4 regions of the Acetobacteroides hydrogenigenes genome follow, and region 4 is predicted to be linked to each of the others. Evidence: riboswitches for the same ligand, from Rfam matches in the RefSeq annotation. Region 4 holds a riboswitch; each other region holds the start of a gene.
What was found. A riboswitch is a leader RNA that binds a small molecule or an ion and turns the genes downstream of it on or off. The one in region 4 is predicted to bind cobalamin.
Positions count from the first base shown of each region.

Region 1 (5,769 bases), on a different contig from region 4:
GTATGCGCGGTTCTAATTGCCGTTCTCTTTTTGGCAAACCTTGCCTACGGCTCAATCCATATACCAATTGATGCTGTAACCCGAATCCTTCTTGGTGGCGATGGAGAACGCACATCGTGGACCAACATTGTGCTGGTTACGCGCCTACCACAGGCAATAACAGCGCTGTTTGCCGGAGCTGCGCTCGCTGTTAGCGGGCTGATGCTGCAAACTATGTTTCAGAACCCGCTTGCCGGACCATCACTGTTGGGTATTAGCGCAGGTGCTAACCTTGGTGTGGCTATCGTTATGCTTTTTTTGGGTGGAACCATGGGGCAGTACGGATCGCTGGGCATTGGCGGACACCTTTTGGTGGTAGTTTCTGCTTTTGTTGGCGCATCTGCCATTCTTGGTTTGGTATTGGTGCTGTCGAATTACATAAAAAGCAACTTGGTGCTGCTCATAGCGGGCATCATGATTGGATATATCGCCTCATCGGCCATATCGATACTAAATTTTTACGCCTCGCACGAAAATGTGCATGCCTTTGTGATGTGGGGTATGGGCGATTTCTCCAGTATATCGCTAAAGCAGATACCATTCTTCGTTACTGCGGTGAGTGTTGGACTGCTTATCGCGCTTTTACTCATCAAATCGCTGAATGCGCTGCTGCTGGGACAACGGTACGCCGAAAATTTGGGAGTTGCACTGCAAAAAACTCGCTTGCTGATTCTTCTTAGTGCCGGATTGCTGATTGCGGTAACCACCGCATTCTGCGGACCAGTTGCTTTCCTAGGACTTGCGGTTCCCCACATTGCTCGGATGCTGCTCGGATCGGTAGATCATCGTTCGCTGCTGCCGTTTACGCTGATTTTAGGAGCGCTATTGGCTCTTCTGTGTAATCTGCTAACCACGCTGCCGGGCTCAGGATCTATTCTGCCACTAAACGCTATAACGCCGATGCTAGGAGGACCTGTTATGCTTTACGTAATCCTTAACAGGAGCAAAAGTCAAGGTTTAAACTAAAAAGATTGCCATGAGAAACCTGCTAAAGACAACCGATCTTAATATTGGCTACCAGCTACGTGGCGAACAAAAGGTGGTGCACCAAAAGATGAACCTTAGCTTAGCCAAAGGCGAGCTGACATCGCTGCTAGGTGTAAATGGGGTTGGCAAATCAACGCTCCTAAGGACGTTGGCTGGCTTTCAACCCAAGTTATCGGGCGATATATTGCTTGATGGAAGATCTATCGACAGTTTTTCGCAGCGCGAGCGGGCTAAGCTGGTAAGCGTGGTGCTTACCGATCAGGTGGTGGTGGGCGATCTGTTCGTCTACGAAGTGATAGCCCTTGGCCGTCATCCCTATCTGGGCTTCTTTGGGCGACTAACCTCGGAAGACCATAAGGTTATCGAAGAGGTTGTTCATAGCGTAGGTATCGGCGAGCTAACCCACCGTCGCATCAGCTCGCTGAGCGATGGCGAGCGACAAAAGGTGATGATTGCAAAGGCGCTTGCACAGCAAACGCCAATAATCATTCTGGATGAGCCAACGGCTTTCCTTGATCTTCCCAGCCGTATCGAGATAACCATGCTGCTGCGCAAGCTCACCGATAAAATGGATAAGGCGATACTTCTTTCGACGCACGACTTGGATTTAGCGCTCGATCTTTCCGATAAGATTTGGCTAATGGGTAAGGAGCGTGAAGTAGCATGTGGCGCTCCCGAGGACTTGGTGCTATCGGGTGCATTCAACTCCTACTTCGAGCGCGACAGCATCATCTTCGACCGAAGCATCGGACGCTTCCGTTTAAATGAGAAGCACGAGAAACTAATATCTCTTGATGCCGATGCAGGAAGCCACTTCTGGATCGAAAAGGCGTTGCATCGTAATGGGATTGCCGTTGCAAATAAGAATGTAAAAGCAGAAAACCATCTTCGGGTGGTTAGAGATGCCACGAAACCGTACAAGTTGGTCTCGGTTGGCTGTAAAGAAATGGAATTTGAAACAATAAACGAGCTACTAGTAGAGCTGAAAAATTGATATACTCCTTACCGCAAGGTGAAAGGGACGCCTTTAAAAGGGAATCAGGTGCAAATCCTGAGCAGACCCGCTACTGTAACCGTCAGCAACATCCTGATAAGTGGTCACTGCCTAATGGTGGGAAGGCACAGCGATGCGACGGAAGCCAGGAAACCTGCCTTGTTGGTGCAAACGATGATGCCCTCGTGGGAGTAGGGCTATTGTTTAATTTATTATAACCATTAAATGAAAAAGGTTTTAGTTGCGGCATTGCTTGTTGCCGGATTAATTCGAACAGCAGGTGCTGCAAGTGCCTACGAATCTGACAGCATAAAGATGAACCTCAAGGTAGATGAGGTGGTAGTTGTTGGACAGCGGATGGCAGTAAAGAAGGAGAACGTCTCTCAACGTATCGAGATGATTCATTTAGCTCTTATCGAAAGGGCTCCACAAAAAGATTTGACCTCTATTCTTAAGGAAAATGCGGGGCTCGATGTGGTGCAGTATCCCGGCATTCTTTCGGGGGTGAGCATCCGTGGCTTTCGCCCCGAAAATGGGAAGTTGAACTCCAAAACGCTAATACTAATAAACGGTCGCCCTGCAGGAAGTGCCAACTTAAGCATGATAGATCTATCGAACGTCGAAAGGATTGAAGTGCTCAAAGGTCCTGCATCGGCGCTTTACGGTCCAACGGCAATGGGTGGCGTTGTAAACATCATCACCAAAAATAGCAAGGGGGCTATTGGTGGAACAGCATCCTTCAGCTACGGATCGTGCGATAAGGTAAACTCGTCGGTGTCGGTGGGTGGTTCTATCGCACCTAAGCTCGATTTTGATGCCGGATTCTCCATCTCGAATAACCCCAAAGATTACAAGATGGGCAAGGGGAACATCTTTAGAGGATGGCTCGGCGGCGGCGAGGTTACCAACTTCTACAAGAAGACTGGAGCAGAGACTACCGATCCCGATAAGCGTGGCGATGGAGACACCCGTCCGTTTACTAAGTACACCAAAACCAACATGGATCTACGCTTGGGCTACGATATCTGTCGCGATTGGAAGCTGAATGCCTACGTAAACCGCTCTATTGCCAACGATGTGGAGTCGCCCGGCGACATAGCGTATGGAACAACTCCTACCCGCAAGGATTTGAACTATACTTCCGGCGATATCTCGCTAACCGGATCAATTGGTCGTAACGTAACCGCAATGGTAAAAGGATACTATGGCAGGGATGTTTCGGATGATGAGGTGATTTATGAGAAGAAGGCGTTTGTTACTCCTTACCTATCGATATCGAGGGAACTGGAGTGGAGCGGAGTGCAGGCGCAAAGCGTTGTTCGCATTAATCAGCATCATATTACCATTGGCGTTGATTATGCCCACTCGCAATCGCTAAGCGAGCGCTACAACAACCTTGGGGAGCGAATCAAGCCATACAATCAGGACTTCGCACTAAGAAATTTTGGTCTTTACGTTCAGGGTAATCTCGAATTCTTTAAGGGCAAGCTGTTGGCCAGCCTTGGAGGTCGTTACGACTTCAACAAGTACGACCTAAAGCAAACCGAGAAAATGACCAATCCTGCCAATAAGGAGAATAACGCCATCTTTAGCCCTAGCTTAGGCATAACCTACAAGGTACTACCGGGGCTATCCATCAAGGCCAATGCCGGGAGCGGCTTCTCCTATGCCGATGTTTACCAGCTGGCCGGCTACTCAGAGGTGTTCGACACCAAAAATAAGACGGTAGCCATCACCGTAGGAAATAAGAATTTGAAGAACCTTGAATCGAAATCGTTTGATCTTGGAGTATCATACAATAAGAATGGCTGGAGCACTGAGCTTGGCTACTTTAGAACAGAGTCGAAGAATAACGGCGTACAGGTATTTGTGGATGTAACCGCCGATAACCTGAACAACCTTGAGGTGAAGTACACCACCAAAGATGGCAAGTTCATCTATGCCGATGGAAGCGAGATCAAGGGACTGAACACTTTCCAGAATGCCAGCACCGGTACAATTGATGGTCTTGAGGCTAGCGTTGCCTATAACTTTGGCTATCTTGCAGCAAATCGATTCGATTTAACCTCGTACATCAAGTTCACCTCCATCCTAAACGCTAACGAGGAGCTCGATGAGTACGGCTTAGGTAAGATGAGTCACCGCATGCTTAATGTAGCCGACAATAATATCGTCTATGGAACCGATTACAAGAGCAACAAGCTATCAGCAGGCTTCAAGGGACGCTACGTTGGCTACCGCTACGACCGTAACTGGAGCTTCTACGATCAGTACGTAGAGGTGCGTTACCCTCAAATGATGACCTTGGATCTATATTTAGGTTACGATGTAACCAAAAAGATAAGTCTGATGGGCTATGTAAGCAACGTAACCGACGAGAACTACTACGAGAAGCGTGGGTATAACCTTCCTGGAAGAATGTTCTCGATGAAGGCTACTATAAACTTCTAATGAAACAATTCTACACCGATGGAATCACGACACACGACACATGTATCACGAAAGACGACAGAATATACGGGTATTGGATGTCAAATATAATTGGCGTAAGCCTCGTGATACTTGATACGTGCGTCGTGATACCATATATGAGTTGCTAACTTTTAATACTTACTGGATGGCATCTAAAATTATTCTCATTACCGGTGGACAGCGCTCAGGAAAGAGCAGCTACGCTCAGCGATTGGCTCTCGAGTTGGCTGAAAATCCCGTTTACTTGGCCACCTCGCGCATCTGGGACGATGATTTTCGTCTTCGTGTGGAACGCCATCAGGCAGATCGTGGTCCGATGTGGACCAACATCGAAGAGGAGAAACTCCTCAGCCGCCACGACCTCGCTAACCGTGTGGTGGTGGTAGATTGCGTGACTCTTTGGGCTACCAACTTCTTTTTCGATAACGATTCGGATATCGAGAAGTCGCTGGAGGAACTTAAGGCGGAGCTTGCGCAGCTCGTAGAGCAACCTGCCACCTTCATTTTTATCTCCAACGAGATTGGGATGGGCGGTCATGCCGAGAATGCCATCCAACGAAGGTTTACCGACCTGCAGGGCTGGCTAAACCAGCACATCGCATCAACGGCCGATGAGGTGGTGCTGATGGTGTCGGGAATTCCGGTAAAGGTGAAATAGTGAGAAGGGAGTAGTGAGAAGTGAATATAATACCCCTGACAGGGTTTGAAACCCTGTCAGGGGTATACAGAAGGAAGGCTTTTGATAGCAAACATTTCTTGTTTATAACAACGTTTACTCGGCGCGATTCCCCTCCTTCTTAAGGAGGGGTGCCCGTAGGGCGGGGTGGTTTTGTATCCAAAATCGACAACCACCCCCGGCTACGCCGACCCCTCCTTGTAAAGGAGGGTAATCGCGCTGATTTAGCATGTAGTGATTATTGGAGACATTCTCCCGTGATACTAAAATAAAAGTAAGCAATGGCAATTTACACCCGTGGCGGCGATAAGGGCCGCACATCGCTGGCAGGCGGCATTCGCGTTCCGAAGAATCACTGCCGCATAGAGGCCAACGGCGCCATCGACGAGGCCAACTCGTTCATTGGCCTTTTGCGCACAAAGCTGGGCGACGAGCATCCCTGGCAGGAGCGGCTGTACACCGTACAAATGGGGCTGATGCACACCATGTCGCATATAGCTACCGTACCCGAGTCGCCAAGGCCATCGAATGCTCCAAAGGTGGAAGATGGCGCCCCCTTTTGCGAGAAGTGGATGGAAGAGATGACCCAGGAAATGGGAGA
Region 1 is NZ_SLWB01000014.1:98,349-104,117, forward strand. It holds gene CLV25_RS12930 (iron ABC transporter permease) at 1-1,005, shown strand, start outside; gene CLV25_RS12935 (ABC transporter ATP-binding protein) at 1,016-2,020, shown strand; cobalamin riboswitch at 2,021-2,196, shown strand; gene CLV25_RS12940 (TonB-dependent receptor plug domain-containing protein) at 2,246-4,471, shown strand; gene CLV25_RS12945 (bifunctional adenosylcobinamide kinase/adenosylcobinamide-phosphate guanylyltransferase) at 4,638-5,150, shown strand; gene CLV25_RS12950 (cob(I)yrinic acid a,c-diamide adenosyltransferase) at 5,450-5,769, shown strand, end outside.
Region 1: another riboswitch for cobalamin. It lies ahead of CLV25_RS12940 (TonB-dependent receptor plug domain-containing protein); the one in region 4 lies ahead of CLV25_RS05385 (ABC transporter substrate-binding protein).

Region 2 (5,769 bases), on a different contig from region 4:
CCTTACTCTTAGCATCAATTTCAAAAGGGCTTAGCTGGTAGCCATCAATCTGCTTATGGGCAAACTGGGTATTCGACGACAGCTTACCAATATTCAAATCGAGCGTGTTGGCCTGCTGAAAATCGCCATACGCTCCAAAGCGGGTAGTATTGTCGAAGCTAACGGTACTCTTACTCTTTTTGGTAATAACGTTGATAACTGCACCAATGGCATCAGAACCATATAGGGCCGACGAGGCACCCTTAACTACCTCTACGCGCTCGATATTATCGGGCGAGATTCTGTTTAGATCGGTTTGTCCGCCTACATCGCCATACACGCGCTTGCCGTTTACCATAAGCACAACAAAATCGTTACCCAAGCCATTGACACGTAGAAACGAGCCCATGGTACCAGGCGTAAAATCAAATGAGGGGCTAATGGAGGTGGCCATCTCCTCGAACGAGCGGGGAGCCAGCTTGGCAATGGTCTTATTCGAGAAAACCTCGGTTTGTACGGGTGCTGTCTTTAGGCTGTGGTGCGTTCCTGTTCCGGTAACCACCACCTCGTCTATAGCGCCAACCGACTCCTCCATCCTAAAGGCTAGGTCCGACACATCGCCACGAACGCTTACGCGCTGAGCCAGACGCTGCATGCCCGTATAGGTTGCCACCAGCGTATAATCACCCGCCTTAGGTACCTTAATAGTAAACTCTCCGTTGACGTTGGTGGCCGCACCAACTGTTAGTCCCTTTACCATTACGTTGGCGCCAACAATTAGCTTTCCGTTAGACTTCTCAGTTACGGTTCCCTTAATGGTGTACGACTGTGCGCCTGCAGCTACTGCTAGCATCAGCGCTAACAGCGTTGCCAATATCTTATTCATTCTCTTTTTTTGGTTGGTTTGTTAACTGATGGCACCAAGTATCACGATATACGTAGCGCGAAAAAGCGCTCTAAAACACTTAGCGGTTTATTCCCAAATTTTCGTGATACCTGATATGTGCGTCATTATATCTCGGGAAGCTCTCTACTTCCCTCCTGCTATCTGCTGAAGATGCTTCACCCAAATGCTACCTATGGCATCTAGCTCGCCCATCCCCTTTAGGACAACCTCTACGGTAAATCCCTCCTTGGTAAGCAGCGACTTCCAGCTGGTAGGTTCGCTACCAGCCATGTCGTTTACCGCATGATCGCCAGCAACCAGCATAAAGGGCATTAGCCATACCTTCTTTACGCCTTTAGCTTTAAGGGAGGCCACCACATCGTCGAGCGTGGGCGTACCCTCTACCGTTCCTATGTAGGTGTTGGCATCGACCTTGGCAAAGTAGTACTGCATGGCTGGATAGTAGACGTTGGAGGTGTGCTTAGAGCCATGCCCCATAAATACAACCGCCTCCTTTCCCTTTCGCTCGGCAGGAACATTGGCTATCAGGGCCGATGCCACCTCGCTCATATCGGAATCGCTCCATAGCAGCGGAGTACCCACCGTTACCTGCCTAATCCCCTTAGGCATCTTGGTAAAGGCGTTGGCCGTTTGCACCAAATCGTCGTACTCGTCGCCTGGAATTATATGCAGCGACTGCACGTAAACGTTGCTGTAACCATCTTCGCCCAGCTTAGCTAGCGCCTCTGCTGGCGAAAGAATCTCCTCGCCACGCTTCCTTAAAATCTTTCGAATAATTTTAGATGTGTAGGCCCAGCGAATCTCGGTGTTCGGAAATGCCTTAGCCACCTTCTCGCCTACCCTGTCGATGGCTCCTTTAGAGTCGGATAAGGATGTACCAAAAGCCACCAGCAGAATTGCCCTTTTGGGTTCGGCCTCGCTACCGGCTGCCGCCAACGTGGTGGTGTGGAGCAACAGCGGAAGGCATATAAGCCAACCCATAAGCAACTTTAACCTCGTAATCATCATTGTATTAAAAATTAAAATTAATACAACATGCCCTTTGCTAAATGCAGGAAAATAAAAGTGAAGAATACGCCTAGGTTCATATTCAACAGCTACTTCTTACCCGGAAGCAATACATGTGTTTGTTGAATGAGGCAGGTCTCCTGACTTACCTAGTATTGCGGCCTTCCCACCCTCTTTCGAAGGCAGTGGCGTAGACTTGCAATACCAGCTGCAACGCAGCTATTGGCATACAGTAGCGGGTACTGTTCCGGATTCACACCGGATTCCCTTTTACTGGCTGAGAAGGATTCCCAACCAGTCACCTTATTCGGGTGTAAAATTAGGGTAAAATATTAAGCAACCAAAGAAAATTCGAGGGTTTCCGGGAAATTGTACTCTAGGATTTTCTAATATCAATTGATTTATTCCGCTTAAAAAGCGAAGTATTGGTTACTTTGCTTGACTCTTATGCTCTACCCAAACGTTTACGATTTCCTTGTAGACTTCAATTCCAACAAGTTTGGGTTCAACGGTATAGTCCGCCTTTTCGAGTACTGATTTCCATCTATCAGATTCTTCGCTAGCCATATCGTTATTAGCATAATCGCCAGCAATTGACGTAAGAGGGGCAATGATTACTTTTTTATTCGCAATAGTTTGCGATTTTAGCGATGCTACGATATCGGCAATGCCCGGTTCTCCTTCAACCGTTCCAATATAAAGTTTGTAAGTAGGGTATTTTTTATTAATGTCCTCTTGAAGCTACTTACAGTAGGCATTATAGACAATTAACTTTTATAACCATATTTTTAACGCTCTATCACTTATATCTGATACTATTAAGAGAAGGTATAAATCATACCACTACGATCAAAAATCGCGTTTTGTATTCTGTTGAAAATAAAAAATACCATCTCAAACGAAATGGTATTCTATAAGAGCCTCTCACCGGACTTGAACCGGCGACCTACGCATTACGAATGCGCCGCTCTACCGACTGAGCTAAAGAGGCTTGTTTTCACTTATGCAAAGGTAGTAATTATTCCTGTTGTTGGTCTTCCAATGTGCCATTTTCTACGGATGCACCCTTTTCCTGCATTTCTCGTTTTATTAAGGCAGTCCAATATTGCTGCACTACATAGGAATTCTTTATCTTTTGACATTTTTCCAGCCACTTCTTGGCAAGATCAATATTACCCATCATTTCACAGGCAAGCGCGATATTAAAAGTTGCCGCATACACGTCATTTTTTTCGGGAGATGTCAAGAAAGTTTGCATTAACGATATAACTTCTTTCCACTTAAAATCTTGCACTAATTGGCTAACTTTCTGAAACTTTAAATCTGGAACGGTAAGATAATATCTGTACTGCTCTTGCCAAAATGGTAGTATGGAAAAACCAATCTTTTGGGCAACTCGATATGAAACATCATTAGATATTATAGAGTCAAGTTCCGATCGTGAAACTTTTTCATATTGGTCGTAATATAAGGAATCTTTATCGAGTAGTTCTCTCTCTAACACCCCCTCTTTAGCATTGTAGACATGCCACAACGACGCATAAACTACTTTATAGGAAGTAGGAGTTTCTCTTTCAATAAGAGTTCGTAATAGAGAAAGTACTACGATATACTTAGGCTTTTCCAACTGCGAAAAACTTTTTATTTCTTCTGAGGTGAGGAGTTCTGGATCACTTTCTGAGATTGGGTGATAGTTAACCCGCACGTAACTCTGCGAGAATGTCCCTAACGATTGAAAATACGCCTTAAAATTTTCTATGGTATTAACAACCTGAAGAGAATCATCTACAAATGCTGACTTTTGCTTGTTTACCAGCCTGCTTTTTAAACGATAGTTGGCAACAAGTACAATACGCTCGTCATCCTTCAGCGATATCCGCTCGGCACTTGGTATAAGAACATCAACATTTACAGTTTTGGTTGTTACAGCACATGAGGATGCTGTAAATATCAAAAACAAATAAGCAATAATTTTTCGCATAGCGATTTTTATAGTAGAATTGGTGCCCCTAATATAGCAGAAAAAAGCCACCCCTATCCAAGGAGTGGCAAAAAAATGAACAGATAAAATTCTACTAAATATTCATACCTCCACATACGGTCAGAACCTGACCTGTAACATACGATGAAAGATCGGATGCAAAGAAAACGCACGCGTTAGCAACATCTTCAGGAGTACCTCCACGACGAAGTGGAATCTTTGAAGCCCACTCTGCTTTTACATCATCAGGAAGTTGATCGGTCATCTCTGTCATGATAAAACCTGGAGCAATTGCATTATGACGAATATTACGCATACCCATTTCCTTTGCTGCTGATTGGGTAAAACCTATAATACCAGCCTTTGATGCAGCGTAGTTACATTGGTTTGCATTTCCAGAAACGCCTACTACCGAACTCATATTTATAACGCTACCATTGCCCTGTTTCCACATAACTGGCTGAACAGCTTTGGTAAAGTTAAATACCGATTTTAGGTTTACTGCAATAACAGCATCCCATTGGGCTTCGGTCATACGTTTTAGTGCACCGTCTTTGGTAATACCAGCATTGTTTACCAAAATATCTACGCGTCCAAAATCTTTTACAATCTCATCTACAACACGGTGGGTGTCTTCAAAGTTGGCAGCATTTGATGCGTATCCTTTAACCTTAACACCCAATGCGGCGATCTCTTTTTCTGTAGCCTGAGCAGCTTCGTTATACTCAAGGTCAGTAAAAGCGACATTGCAACCTTCGGCTGCAAAACGTAGCGCAATTGCTTTACCAATACCTCGTGCTGCCCCTGTAATGATGGCTACTTTCCCTGCTAATAAATTCATTGAAATTGAAATTAATTAGGTTTATGACTGTGAGCAAATGTACAAAAAATATCTCTTCACGAAAAAATGTTAGGAGAGCCACGGATAATAAAAGAATGTTGATATTTTTGTTTCAGCAAAAGCGTCCTTTTTCTAAAGTAATTCATTTTGTAATGAAAATAAGACTGAATATCCGCTGGAAGCTCATTCTAGGCATTTTGGCTGTTGTGTTTTTGGCTTACTCTATAAGCATTTATGAGCAAATCAAAGGGCTTAACACGCTTAAAAGCAGATATGCTGAGGAAATTGCACTTCGTGTTGGTAAGGATTACTCCTTGAAGATGCAAAATGAGATCAACTCAAAACTGTTGGAAACCTCTAATCTGGCAAAACAGATAGGTATGCAACTTACTAATCCAGAAGGGGAAAGACCCAATGCCATAAAGACAATTCTTAATTCTGTAGCAGATGCAAATCCTAACCTAACATCGGTTTGGGCATCTGTAGAGTTACGAAATATGAGTTCGTCATACACAAAGGATTACGGACGAGTTCGATTTACCTACTTTAGAGAAAATGGCGTTTTAAAGTACATGCAGGACACTGTAGAACTGGATGGTGACAACAAAACATCGTTATACTATAACTGTAAGGTAAAAAAGGCTGATCTTCTTTCTGATCCCTACTGGTTTAGCTACAACAAGAAGGATAGTATACTTGAAACAAGCATTGGAACCCCATTACTTGAAGGATCTCGTTTTCTAGGAATTGTAGGTTTCGACATCTCATTGGAGGCCTTCCAAACTATGGTAGATAGCATAAGGCCTATTAAAGGAGCACGATCGTTTGTACTTTCGTCCAATGGATCTGTAATTGCCGCCAACGACTCTAAACTTAGAGGAAAGAAGCTTCAAGACGTTTACAACGAAGCATCTGAAGCGCTCTTAACTGAAAAAATTGCTCAAAATAAGCCTTTTGGCTTTGAGGTAAAGATTGGAGAACCATACCACTATGCTGTTCTACCTGTGAACTATAAATCAGCAAAAACCAGCTGGGCATTTGGATTTGCAGTAC
Region 2 is NZ_SLWB01000018.1:9,360-15,128, forward strand. It holds gene CLV25_RS14300 (TonB-dependent receptor) at 1-865, opposite strand, end outside; gene CLV25_RS14305 (sirohydrochlorin cobaltochelatase) at 1,010-1,894, opposite strand; cobalamin riboswitch at 2,008-2,215, opposite strand; gene CLV25_RS14310 (sirohydrochlorin cobaltochelatase) at 2,324-2,623, opposite strand; tRNA gene CLV25_RS14315 (tRNA-Thr) at 2,813-2,885, opposite strand; gene CLV25_RS14320 (DUF6340 family protein) at 2,913-3,875, opposite strand; gene fabG (3-oxoacyl-[acyl-carrier-protein] reductase) at 3,970-4,716, opposite strand; gene CLV25_RS14330 (GAF domain-containing protein) at 4,869-5,769, shown strand, end outside.
Region 2: another riboswitch for cobalamin. It lies ahead of CLV25_RS14305 (sirohydrochlorin cobaltochelatase); the one in region 4 lies ahead of CLV25_RS05385 (ABC transporter substrate-binding protein).

Region 3 (5,769 bases), on a different contig from region 4:
AAATAAGGTTTGCCTTATCGATGAGCTTGGAGTCGGGTGCATGCAGCAGCTCCGATTCGGTGAAGTGTACTTCTGCTGCCAGCACGGGATTACCGTTAATCTTAGCGTAAGCTTCGGTTTTGATGGCAATGCCAAAGGCTTTTGTAGCTAGGCTGGTACGTAGCTGCTCCTTTTTTACAGCCGTTCCTGTTTTGTCGGCCACCTTTAACCCGCATATGTCCCCAATTTGCTGGAGATTGCTGGTAAACCGAGGGAAGAGAACGTTAAATGTTGGAAGCTTATCGGTAATTTCCTTGTTTCTACCTAAGAAATCGCGGGTAGACTGCTCCATTACATACTTGGTTTCTTGCTTGCTGTTCATTGCTATTCAACTTTTAGTGGCTTTTTAAACGTTAACAAATTAAAAATACAAATAAATTTATATTGATATTTACTACGGATAGTAAAATATAACAAACATTAATTATGTGAGAATGTACAAGGGGGGAAGAGGCGTTCTGAATGGGTAAAATAGTATTGTACAGGGGAACGGACTGCTGCTAATTATATAAAAGGATACACTTCGAAGGTATAAAGCCTATAGCATATCTCTAAAGTAACAGCAGACTCGAAAATAGCTATGGAAAAAATTATATAAAAACTATTACACGGGGTGGTAATGGTATCATGCAATATAAAAACGCTGTCATTCGAAGTTTTAAATCTTGTCATATAGTATAAAAATGCAATCATTCGGGGTCTCAAGCCTTGTCAGATGGCATAAAAGTGCTGTTACATGGATTAAAAATGACGACAGATGCAATAAAAATGGTGGCATTCGGGGTATAAGGTCTTGTCATATGCAATAAAAGCTCCGTCATCTGTAGTAAAAGTGCTGTCACACGCGATAAAAATGGTGACAGATGTAATAAAAGCATTGTCACATGGGGTAAAAATGGTGACAGATGGGGTATATTTATGGAATTGTACCTTCTATATTGAGACTGTTCATGCAACTGTGTCTGCAAAGTTAACGTTATCATTTTGCAGACACAGTTGCATGAACAGTCTCGTAGCAGCAGCATGGTTTCATAAAAAAGCCGCACGATTCCTCGTGCGGCTCTTTTGCTGATGTATGAAAAAACTAGTTGAAGAAGTATCCGCCGTTAGGATAAATACCAACATTGTACTCTTTTATTTTCTCGCCATTGGTACTATTGTAACGAATCATCTTGTGGGTAAGAGAGGTATAAGGAGCAGTCATAGCCATTATTTCACCATTAGAAGGATTGATGGCTAATCCATAAAAATCGCCACTAATGAATGGCTTTGTTGGAGCCGCAGCTGCCGCAATGTCCATTTGGAAGATACCGGGTGCTCCATAGCTTCCTATATAGTAAAGCTTATCCTTGGTGCTGCTTATCTGAAGTCTATCAGGATTAAAGCCTTCTATGTTAATTTTAGTAACTTCATAATTAGATGGATTAATCTTGCAAATAGCACCTTTAGTGCTATTTGCTGAATTTGTCCAATCGGTATAGCCTGCGCATACAACCCATACTACTCCTGTCTTATCTACCACAAATGCTTTAGGAGAATCTGCTACATTAATGGTTCTTTCAATGGTGTTGTTGCTAAGATTGATAACCGATATGGTGTTATTTTTACCACCGCTTCCAGCGCTATTGGCTACATAAAGCTTATTATTATAAATAACCATTCCTTCTGGATCAGATCCTACTTTAATAGACCCCGTAACCTTATTCTCTTTAAGATTAACTATAGCTATCTCATCATTTTTCCAAGCGCTTACATAGCCTGTTTTTCCATTTACAACCATATAGCGAGGACCTTCTACTGGAATCATAGCGTATTTCTTGCAGGAGTACTTGCTTACGGCAACTATCTTGTTCGATCCGTTGAGAACTAAATAGGCTGAAGTATCTGCCACCGCAATACTTTGGAGTACGTCACCCAACTCCTCCTTGTTCACCTTATAGTAAACGTCGTTGGCAAGGCTATCGCCGTTGGTGTAGTAGAGCGAAATCGATGCCTCATTCTTTCCGAAGCTTCCCTCGTTGACGATCACCATTCCTTGGGTAAGGTCGTAGCGTTGCTTAGGTTTTGCAGGCGAATCATCATCATCGCAAGCTGTAAACTGTATTGCAGCACCTAGCAGAAGGGCCGCGTAAAGTAGCTTTTTCATGTTTCTATTGTTGGTTTATTGTTGATTACTTCTATTGTCGGTATATGCTGAGGCTACCTCTGCTTTCCAAAGCTTACGGATACTCCGGCTTGGAAGGTTCTTAGCGGTAGCGCGTAGCCTTTTACCATTTGGTAGTCCCTGTTCCAGATGTTATCTATCCGTGCGAATGGTCGCATACCGCCCCAGCTAAAGTGCATCTGTGCTTCAACCACAACCGAGCCTATGCTGTACGGATTCAGCCAGTCGGTGTTGCTGATGTAGTAGCGCCTACCCGTATACGAATGTGCGTACCGGATGCTATACCACTTTGTTTGAAGGTAAATAGCGGCGCTTCCTTTGTATTTCGGCTTGTACGGAAGCTGCTGTCCTTTTACAGCCGATCCCGAGGTCTGATCGGTCGATCGCGTAAACAGCCCCGAGAGATCCACCCCCAGCGTGGTACGATTCAGCTGCTGCTTGGCCGTAATGTTGGCCTCGGCACCTCTCGACCATACCGACTTCACGTTTTGAGGAGTCCAGATCGACCCGCTTGGCATCCACAGAATCCAGTTGTCGACGTTGTTGTTGAATGCAGCCGTCTTTACCGAAAGCAAGAACCCTTTCTTCATGTACAGGTAGTCCAGCCCCAGCTCTTCGCCGTAGCCGTCTTCCGGTTTCAGATCCGGATTTCCCCATCCCGTCCAGTACAGATCGTTAAACGAAGGCACTCGGTAGTTTCGCGATACGTTCCCCCTTAGCTGTAGCCCAGGTAGTAGCCTTTTTTGTAAACCTACCGACCAAGTCATAGGCGATGCATCGCCATTTATAAGCTCCTGCCGAATGCTTGCAAATGCCTCGAACCCACCATTGCTGGTGCGGAAGCGATATCCAAGCACACCGGCAGGTCGGTATCGCTCTTTGGCGTCAGGATAGTTGGTAGAGGAGGCTCTCTCGTACGATGCGTTTATACCGCCCTCCAGCGTGCTGCCCGCGCTAAGGGTCACAATGGCTTCGCCCTCCAGCTGTCCCTGTGTGGTATGGTGATTCGATCGTTCTATGCCCGGATTGCGGTATTTCTGCCAGTCGTTAAAGAGTGCCGACTTTACGTTGAAGCGAACCCGATGGCGCGTAGCTTGCCATTGCGCTGCTGCTCTAAGAAAACGGTTGTAGTCGTATTCGCTGCTCATGGTGTTGCTCACCATCGGGGGGTACTGGTTGTATCCGTCCTGTCCCCAAACCGATACCACCAGCTTGTCGTTGCCAGTAAGCGCAAATGTTCCGGTTTCCATGATTCCGCCCTTGGAGTAGCGGGCGTTTATCTGCCTATCGCGGTTGTCGCTGCTGTTAACTTTGTAGTCGTTCTCGGCTTCGGTGTAGAATAGTCGGGTGGATAGCGCCATTTTAGAGCCGCTGTAGGTGTGCTTGGCTCCGGTGTACGAAAGGCCGTAGCTACCTACCGACTGCATCACCTCGCCGCTATGCCCTTCGCCAAGATTCAGGGTGTTGTCCAGGTGAATAACTCCGCCAATGGCACCGCTGCCAAACAGCGCGCCGTTTCCGCCCTGCTGTACCACCACTTGATCTACAAAGAAGGTAGGGATGCTTCCGAAGTTAACCCCGGCGTTCATGGTGCTCTGCAGGTTGATGCCGTTCCAGAGCACGGCCGTATGCGAAGAGTTTAATCCGCGCATCGACACGTTCGAGGTCCCTCCCGGACTGTAGCTGTTTACCGTAACCGCAGCTTGGCTGGTAAGCAGTTCGGAGAGTAGCATGCTGCTGTTCTGCCGAAGTTCGGTTGGCGAAACTATTTTTAGCGATAGCCCCGACGTGTAGCGCTTAAGTTTGCTGCTTACCACTACCTCTTTAAGGTGTATGGTATCCGCAATGGGCCTTTCCTCAGGAAGATTCCCTGGAATGGAAAGCGCGCTAAAAAGAAGAACGTTAAGTAACATGTTTTACAAATGATCAAAATCGTTAGCGATTCAACCATTTAAAACCTGCGAATAAAAAGATGTGATGCTGTAAGCAATGTAAAAGAATTACACCAAGCCCTTTATCCGAAAGCTATAAATGTTCACGTTCTGGCAGGTCTTCTGGCTTGTTCCCCTTTTATCGGCCTTCCCGTCCCAACCGGACAGTGGCATTTGGATGGTGATAAAAGGTTTTGGTAGAACTTACAGCAGCGGTAACTGCTCGGGATTTTCACCCGATTCCCTTTTCGCCCCGCATATGGCGGAAACCAAAACTGGCGCAAAGATAGGCTTAATTTATGTACTCAAAGGCGAATTAGCTTTTTTCTTTTCAGATTTCCTAAAAGTGCCCCACTTTTCGGCTTTTGCTAAATGCTAACCGTATCATGTTAATTTTTTTTTGCAATAATGTTTGCTACAATCGGTAAAAGAATATTTTTGCAAAATGCCTTATTCAGAAACAGGTGCGGAGTGAATGGATTATCCACTATCTCTGCACCTTTTGTTTCTAAGCTTAGGCATGAGCTAGCCATGCTATTGTATCCTTCTGTAACAATCCTACGACAATCGATTAACGCTAGATGTAAGGCGTTTGGAGTATGTTGGCAGAAATAGCTAACTTCGTGGCTGGATGTATAACTACTGCATCTTTCAACATCAAATTTTATGCAACAACGTAAAAAGGATGCCGTTCGCCTTAATAAGCTAATTAGCGACGCTGGGTTTTGTTCGCGTCGAGAGGCCGACGAGTATATTGCGCAAGAACGCGTTACCGTTAATGGACATACCGCAGAAGTGGGCGATAAAGCTTTTAAAACAGACTTTATTCGAATTGACGGAGAGCCGCTTCGATTTGTTGAAAAGGTTGTGGCAGAAAAGAAACAGCCCGAATTTCGCTCTAAACGTATAGGTCGAAACCTAGGGACAGAGGAAAAAAAGTCCAAACCAGTTCCGGCAGAAAAGGAATATGAGCGAGCGCCTAAGGGAGGTAAGCAGTCGGGTAAAACAGGTCTCGTTAAAAAGGCTGATTCAAAAGAAAGAGCATCAACAAAGCCCGAAAAGAAGGTAGGTGCTGCAAAAAAATGGTTCTCTAGCCGCAAAAAGTAGCCAACAACCTGTACTCTTCGCTTTTCATTTCATAAGTTTGTGTGAAATATCACCGCTAAGCCCAAAGTCTGCATTAATAATGTTTCGAAGAATTGCTGCAACGATATCTCTGTTCACCCGAATTCCTATTGCACGATGGATGTCAATCTCCCATGTGGAATACGGGAGAACCGCTCCATTTTATGCTATTGTAGGATGGATTGTTGGTGGGCTTGTTGCGCTGGTATTCTACTTGGTCGATTTCCTATTTACCCAACCCGTTACGGTTGCCATTGCGTTAACCTTTTCTGTTTTTTTGACAGGAGGTTTGCAGGAAGGAGGCTTAGCCTATTTCTTCGATAACCTAGGAGGTAGGCATGGGCAACGCTTCTACGTTAAAAATAGGACCGATAAGCAAATTGGCATACAAGGTATTCTTGGTGTTGCGCTAGCGCTGATACTTCAGTTTGCAATACTGCAAGAGCTAAGCCCCGCTTTGGTTCCTTGGATTATCCTTTCGGGCGAAAGCTTATCGCGCTTGGCAACCAT
Region 3 is NZ_SLWB01000010.1:897-6,665, forward strand. It holds gene CLV25_RS10480 (carboxypeptidase-like regulatory domain-containing protein) at 1-361, opposite strand, end outside; gene CLV25_RS10485 (DUF5074 domain-containing protein) at 1,124-2,185, opposite strand; gene CLV25_RS10490 (TonB-dependent receptor plug domain-containing protein) at 2,239-4,116, opposite strand; cobalamin riboswitch at 4,231-4,423, opposite strand; gene CLV25_RS10495 (S4 domain-containing protein) at 4,801-5,241, shown strand; gene CLV25_RS10500 (adenosylcobinamide-GDP ribazoletransferase) at 5,321-5,769, shown strand, end outside.
Region 3: another riboswitch for cobalamin. It lies ahead of CLV25_RS10490 (TonB-dependent receptor plug domain-containing protein); the one in region 4 lies ahead of CLV25_RS05385 (ABC transporter substrate-binding protein).

Region 4 (5,769 bases):
CGTGCCTGTAGTAGCCATCCCTAAAACAATGGATAATGATGTTCCTGGAACCGATTACTGCATTGGTTTTGGCACCTGCATCTCGCGTACAATTGAGCTTGCGCACGAGTTGCGAACTTCGGCTGGCTCGCACGAGCGCTTTTTGGTCATAGAAGTTTTTGGGCGTTATGCTGGATTCTCTGCCTTACTGCCTACCATGGCAGGCGCTGCCGATCGATGCGTTATCCCTGAGCATAAGTTCGACATCGAGCATCTTACCGAACTGATGGTTCAAGATAGAGCTAACAATCCAAGTAAGTATTCCGTTCTTTTGGTTTCAGAAGGGGCTATGTTTAAAAACGGAGATATGATCTTTAAGGGTGAAGAGGCCGATGCCTATGGGCACAAGAAACTCGGTGGAATTGGTGATATCGTTTCGGAACAGATGCGAAATATATCGGCAAAATACAATAATGGTAGAAAGATTGATGTTATCAACCAGCGATTGGGCTATATGGTTCGGTCTGGGGCGCCTGATGCGCTTGATAGCATTGTGCCTATGGCTTTTGGAAACCTTGCGCTCGATCTTATTCTTAAAGGAACTTTTGGTAGGTTGGTGAGCTTACGCAATGGGAGGTACGACAATGTACCTATCGAAGTTGTAACTAGCTACAAAAAGAAGGTTGATATCGAAAAGTTCTACGATAAGGAACGGTATCGACCACGGTACGAGAATTTCAACGATAAGCCACAGCTTATTATGACAAGCGACTACTAGGCCGTTAAAGAGAGGAGAGATTTTTCATCTCTCCTTTTTTATTTTAGAAATTGTAATGAGAATTCAACCTAGTTCTGGAATTTCTAAATTTTAAGTGTTAAATCGCGGAAGTGAATTTGGGCCATGTGGTTTAATCTGCGACGATAAGAACATTACTTTTTGTTATATTGTAGCTTGATTTTGGTTTATTGTTGCAAATTGTAATGTAGAATAGATTTCGTAGTGATAAATTTGTTAAATCTGTTTTTGCTAAACGAAAAACTATTACTTTTGGTGGCATCAGAAAACGCAATCATATGGAAAATTTAGATTGGGGTAAGTTGCCTTTCGGTTACATCAAAACCGACTACAACATCCGTTGTACATTTAAAGATGGGAAATGGGGAGAATTAGAGGTGTCTGATTCGGAATATCTCCCAATTCATATTGCCGCAACAGGACTTCATTATGGACAAGAGGCATTTGAAGGCTTAAAGGCTTATAGAGGCAAAGATGGCAAGATCCGTCTTTTCCGTTGGATCGAGAATGCGAAGCGTTTACATCGGTCGGCTGAAGGCATTCTGATGGCTCCAGTTCCTGAAAAGCTTTTTGAAGAGGCAATCCTTAAGGTTGTGAAGCTTAACGAGCGCTTCGTACCGCCATATGGTACAGGTGCATCACTATACCTGCGCCCAGTTCTATTTGGTACAGGCGCAGAGGTGGGCGTTAAACCTGCAAGCGAGTACACCTTTATCGTATTTGCAACGCCTGTCGGTCCTTACTTCAAGGAAGGCTTTAACCCTGTTAAGATTGCTATTGTTAAGGATAGCGATCGTGCTGCACCGCTAGGTACCGGAACCTTAAAGGTTGGTGGTAACTATGCTGCTAGCCTCCGTGGTGTTGTAGAAACCCACCATAAGGGCTATAGCTCGCCAATGTACCTCGATGCAAAGGAGAAGAAGTACATCGATGAGATTGGTGCCGCTAACTTCTTTGGCATTAAGGATAACTGCTATATAACCCCCGAGAGCACAAGTATTCTTCCATCGATAACCAACATGAGCTTGCTAACGTTGGCCGAAGATCTTGGAATTAAGGCTATCCGCCGTCCTATTCCGGTAGAGGAACTAGACACCTTTGAAGAGGTTGGCGCTTGCGGAACGGCTGCCGTTATATCTCCAATTGGCGAGATTGCCGATCTGGAAACCGGTAAGGTTTACAAGTTCTGCAAAGACGGACGTCCAGGACCAGTATCGACTAAGCTGTACGAAACCCTGGTGGCGATTCAGTATGGCGATATTCCTGATCCTCACGGCTGGGTTACCATTGTTGAGTAATCAAGAAAACAAAAATAAGCATAGAAGGGCGGCAAACATGTCGCCCTTCATTTTTAGATATTTGTCGGAAAAAGGCTACCTTTGTGGCCGATTCGGCGATCTTACGAACCGCGTAAGATTAAAGGGAATCCGGTTAAAATCCGGAGCTGTACCCGCAGCTGTATGTCCTAGTAGCGGCCTTTAATGGTTTACCACTGTCAGCTGATGATGGGAAGGTTTTAAAGGGGGGACGAGCCAGAAGACCTGCCACGATCATGGGTAAACATCAACTTTCGGGAATAAAAGTTTAAAGAATGACACGTTTTAGAGCCTTACTGGCAACTGCACTGGTTTTACTGCTGTTTAGCGCTTGCTCTTCCAAAAAAAACGGCAACGGCGAATCATCGAACTCCGGTTCGTCCTACTTTTCGGAGAAAATAACCCTTAAGTACCTTCGCGGATTTAGCATTGGCTACCACGGCAGCTACGCTACGGTTGACGTTCGCGATCCGTTCGACTCGACCAAGCTGCTTAAGCGCTACATCCTGATCGATCGTACTAAACCTACCCCTACGGGATTGCCCCAAGGCATTGTGGTGAAGGTTCCTGTCGAGAAATCGGCCTGCTTTTACGGTTTAACGGTGAACGAGATGGCCCGCCTAGGAGTGAACCAGACCGTAACCGGAGTGGCCGAACCCCAATACGTAAAGGATGGCCTTGTGCAGGCGGGGCTTAAGCAGGGCAAGGTGGTGGATCTGGGCGAGGTGGCGCAGGCCAACGTGGAGCGCATCATCGAAGCGAACCCGGAGATACTGGTTGTCTCGCCAATTTCGGGGGGATCGCTAAATAAGATAGAGCAAACGGGCGTACCGCTGGTGTACGACTGCTCGTACCTGGAGAATACGCCGCTGGCGCGTGCGGAATGGATTAAGTTCATCGCGCTATTCTTTAAAAAGGAGGCGCTTGCCAACAAAATGTTCGATAGCGTTGATGCCCGATACTGCCGCGTTGCAAAAATTGCAAGGGCTTCCAAGTCGCATCGGCCTACGGTATTCACCGAAAAGAAGTTCGGACAGGTGTGGTACACCCCTGGAGGCCGCAGCTACATGGCTCGCTTCCTAGAGGATGCCGGAGCCGACTACATCTGGAAGGATGATAAGAGCACGGGTTCGCTACCGCTAAGCTTTGAGTCGGTGCTGGCAAAAGCATCGAATGCCGACTACTGGATCATAAAAACCAACACCCCATACGTGTACACCTACGCCCATCTCGAAAAGGAGTTCGGGCTGTACAGCAGCTTCAAGGCGTTTAAGGAGGGCTCCATCGTTAGCTGCGATACGGGAAGAGTGCCCTACTACGAGGACGGCTACCTTGAGCCGGATGTCATCCTTAGCGATATGGTGAGCATCTTCCATCCGGAGCTGCTGCCCGGCTATATTCCCAAATACTTTAAAATGCTGGCCCGATGAGCATCGCTGCAGCGAGACGTAAGCGGAGCCAAAGCGTGCGCATTATGGCAGGAGTAGGGGCGCTGATCCCACTTCTGATGCTGATGAATATTGCTTGGGGAACGGTGTCCATTCCTGTGGGAAAGGTGTTCGAGATACTTTCCGGGGCCGACACGTCGAACGTTGCGTGGAATAACATTATTTGGATGTCACGCATGCCCCAGTCGATTACGGCCATGCTGGCTGGCGCTGCCCTTGCGGCCTGCGGGCTGATGATGCAAACGCTCTTTCGCAATCCGCTTGCCGATCCTTCGATCCTCGGAATTAGTACGGGTGCGAATTTGGGCGTTGCCATCATGGTGCTATCGCTCAACGGGTCGATGGTGGTAGGCACCATTATGGGCTACACCGCCAACATCCTAGCGGCATTCGTTGGCGCTCTGGCCGTACTGCTGATCATCCTATCGCTATCGGGAAAAATAAAGAATACGGCCATGCTGCTTATCGTGGGTATCATGATTGGCTTCATGGCATCGTCCATCATATCGGTGCTTAACTTTTACGCCTCGAAGGAGAACATCCAAATCTTCGTGCTTTGGGGGCTGGGCGATTTCTCGAACGTAACGTGGAACGAGATGCCCTCCTTTGCCATTGCTTCGACTATTGGGATTGCGTTTGCCCTTTTGCAGATTAAGCCGCTGAACGCGCTGCTGCTGGGCGAAAATTACGCCTCGAACCTTGGGGTTAACGTAAAGCGGGCGCGATACTCCATTCTGCTGGCCGCAGGTTTGCTGATTGCGGCTGTTACGGCCTTCTGTGGGCCGATATCCTTTATCGGTTTGGCCGTTCCGCACGTGGCGCGGATGCTGCTCGGGACATCGAACCACAAGACGCTGCTGCCGGCAACCATTCTGCTGGGCTCGGTGGTTGCTCTTTTGTGCAACCTGCTAACAACCCTGCCGGGTGAGGGAGGGATTATCCCCATTAATGCCGTAACTTCGATGCTTGGTGCGCCGGTGGTGATATACGTGATCTTTAACCGTCGTAAGCTACAATACTTTTCGTGATGAGTGCAAGGAAACAACCGCAAACCGAACAGGTAACCCTTAAGGCAACAGGGTTGGGCATTGGCTACTCCGCTGGCCGAAGCCAGGCTACGCTCCTGCACGAGAACCTTAACCTGGAGCTGAAGACGGGCGAGCTTACCTGCTTGCTGGGTCCCAACGGTGCGGGCAAGTCTACCCTTATCCGTACGCTGGTTGGCTTTCAGCCAAGGCTGGCCGGCGATGTTTACATCGGGGGTAAGCCCATAAAGGGGTACTCTCAGGGCGAATACGCCAAGCTGGTAAGCGTTGTGCTTACCGAGCGATCGTCGATAGGCGGAATGACCGTGCGCGAGCTGGTGGGCATGGGCCGTTATCCGCACACCGGATACTTTGGCATCCTGCGCACCAAGGATCATAGGGTGGTTGAGCGGGCAATTGCGCAGGTTGGGATTGCTGATTTGGCCGGCAAGTACGTATCGGAGCTGAGCGATGGCGAGCGCCAAAAGGCGATGATTGCAAAGGCGCTGGCTCAGGAAACGCCCATCATCATTCTGGACGAGCCTACCGCGTTTCTCGACCTTCCGAGCAAGATTGAGGTGATGGTGCTGCTGCTTAACCTTGCGGAGCAGACGCAGAAGAGCATTCTGCTATCGACGCACGACCTAGAGCTGGCGCTGCAGCTGGCCGATAGGCTCTGGCTGCTGGCAAAAGACCGCGAGCTGGTGTCGGGCGTGCCCGAAGATCTGGTGCTCTCGGGCGAGTTCAACTCGTTCTTCGAGCGCGAGGGCATACTTTTCGATAAGGAGACCGGATCGTTTCGTGTGCACAACCCTATTGCCAAGTCGGTGCACATATCCGGGGTAGGGGTGGAGGCGCAGTGGGTGGCCAACGCGCTGGTACGAAACGGCTTTGCGCCATCGGCCGATCCCGATGCCGAATACCGCGTGGAGGTGAGCGAGGAGTATCCCGGTGAGTACCTGGTTTACCGCAACTCGGTGAAGATGTTTACGGCCAACTCCATCGAAAACCTGCTGAAACTGCTGAAGGCGTCGTAGCGGCTTTATAAAAGAGACTTTCTGAGATTAAATACCTACCGTTAGTCGTGGCAATTTTGCTGCGACTTTTTGTTTTGGGCTGGTGTGAGGTAGTGCATTAAGGTTTTCCGCTGGTTATCTTCATATAGCGGCAACTTTTACTTCATAGGCGTAACGCTAAGAGTTGTT
Region 4 is NZ_SLWB01000004.1:552-6,320, reverse strand. It holds gene CLV25_RS05395 (6-phosphofructokinase) at 1-757, shown strand, start outside; gene CLV25_RS05390 (branched-chain amino acid aminotransferase) at 1,054-2,073, shown strand; cobalamin riboswitch at 2,141-2,338, shown strand; gene CLV25_RS05385 (ABC transporter substrate-binding protein) at 2,367-3,521, shown strand; gene CLV25_RS05380 (iron ABC transporter permease) at 3,566-4,567, shown strand; gene CLV25_RS05375 (ABC transporter ATP-binding protein) at 4,567-5,601, shown strand.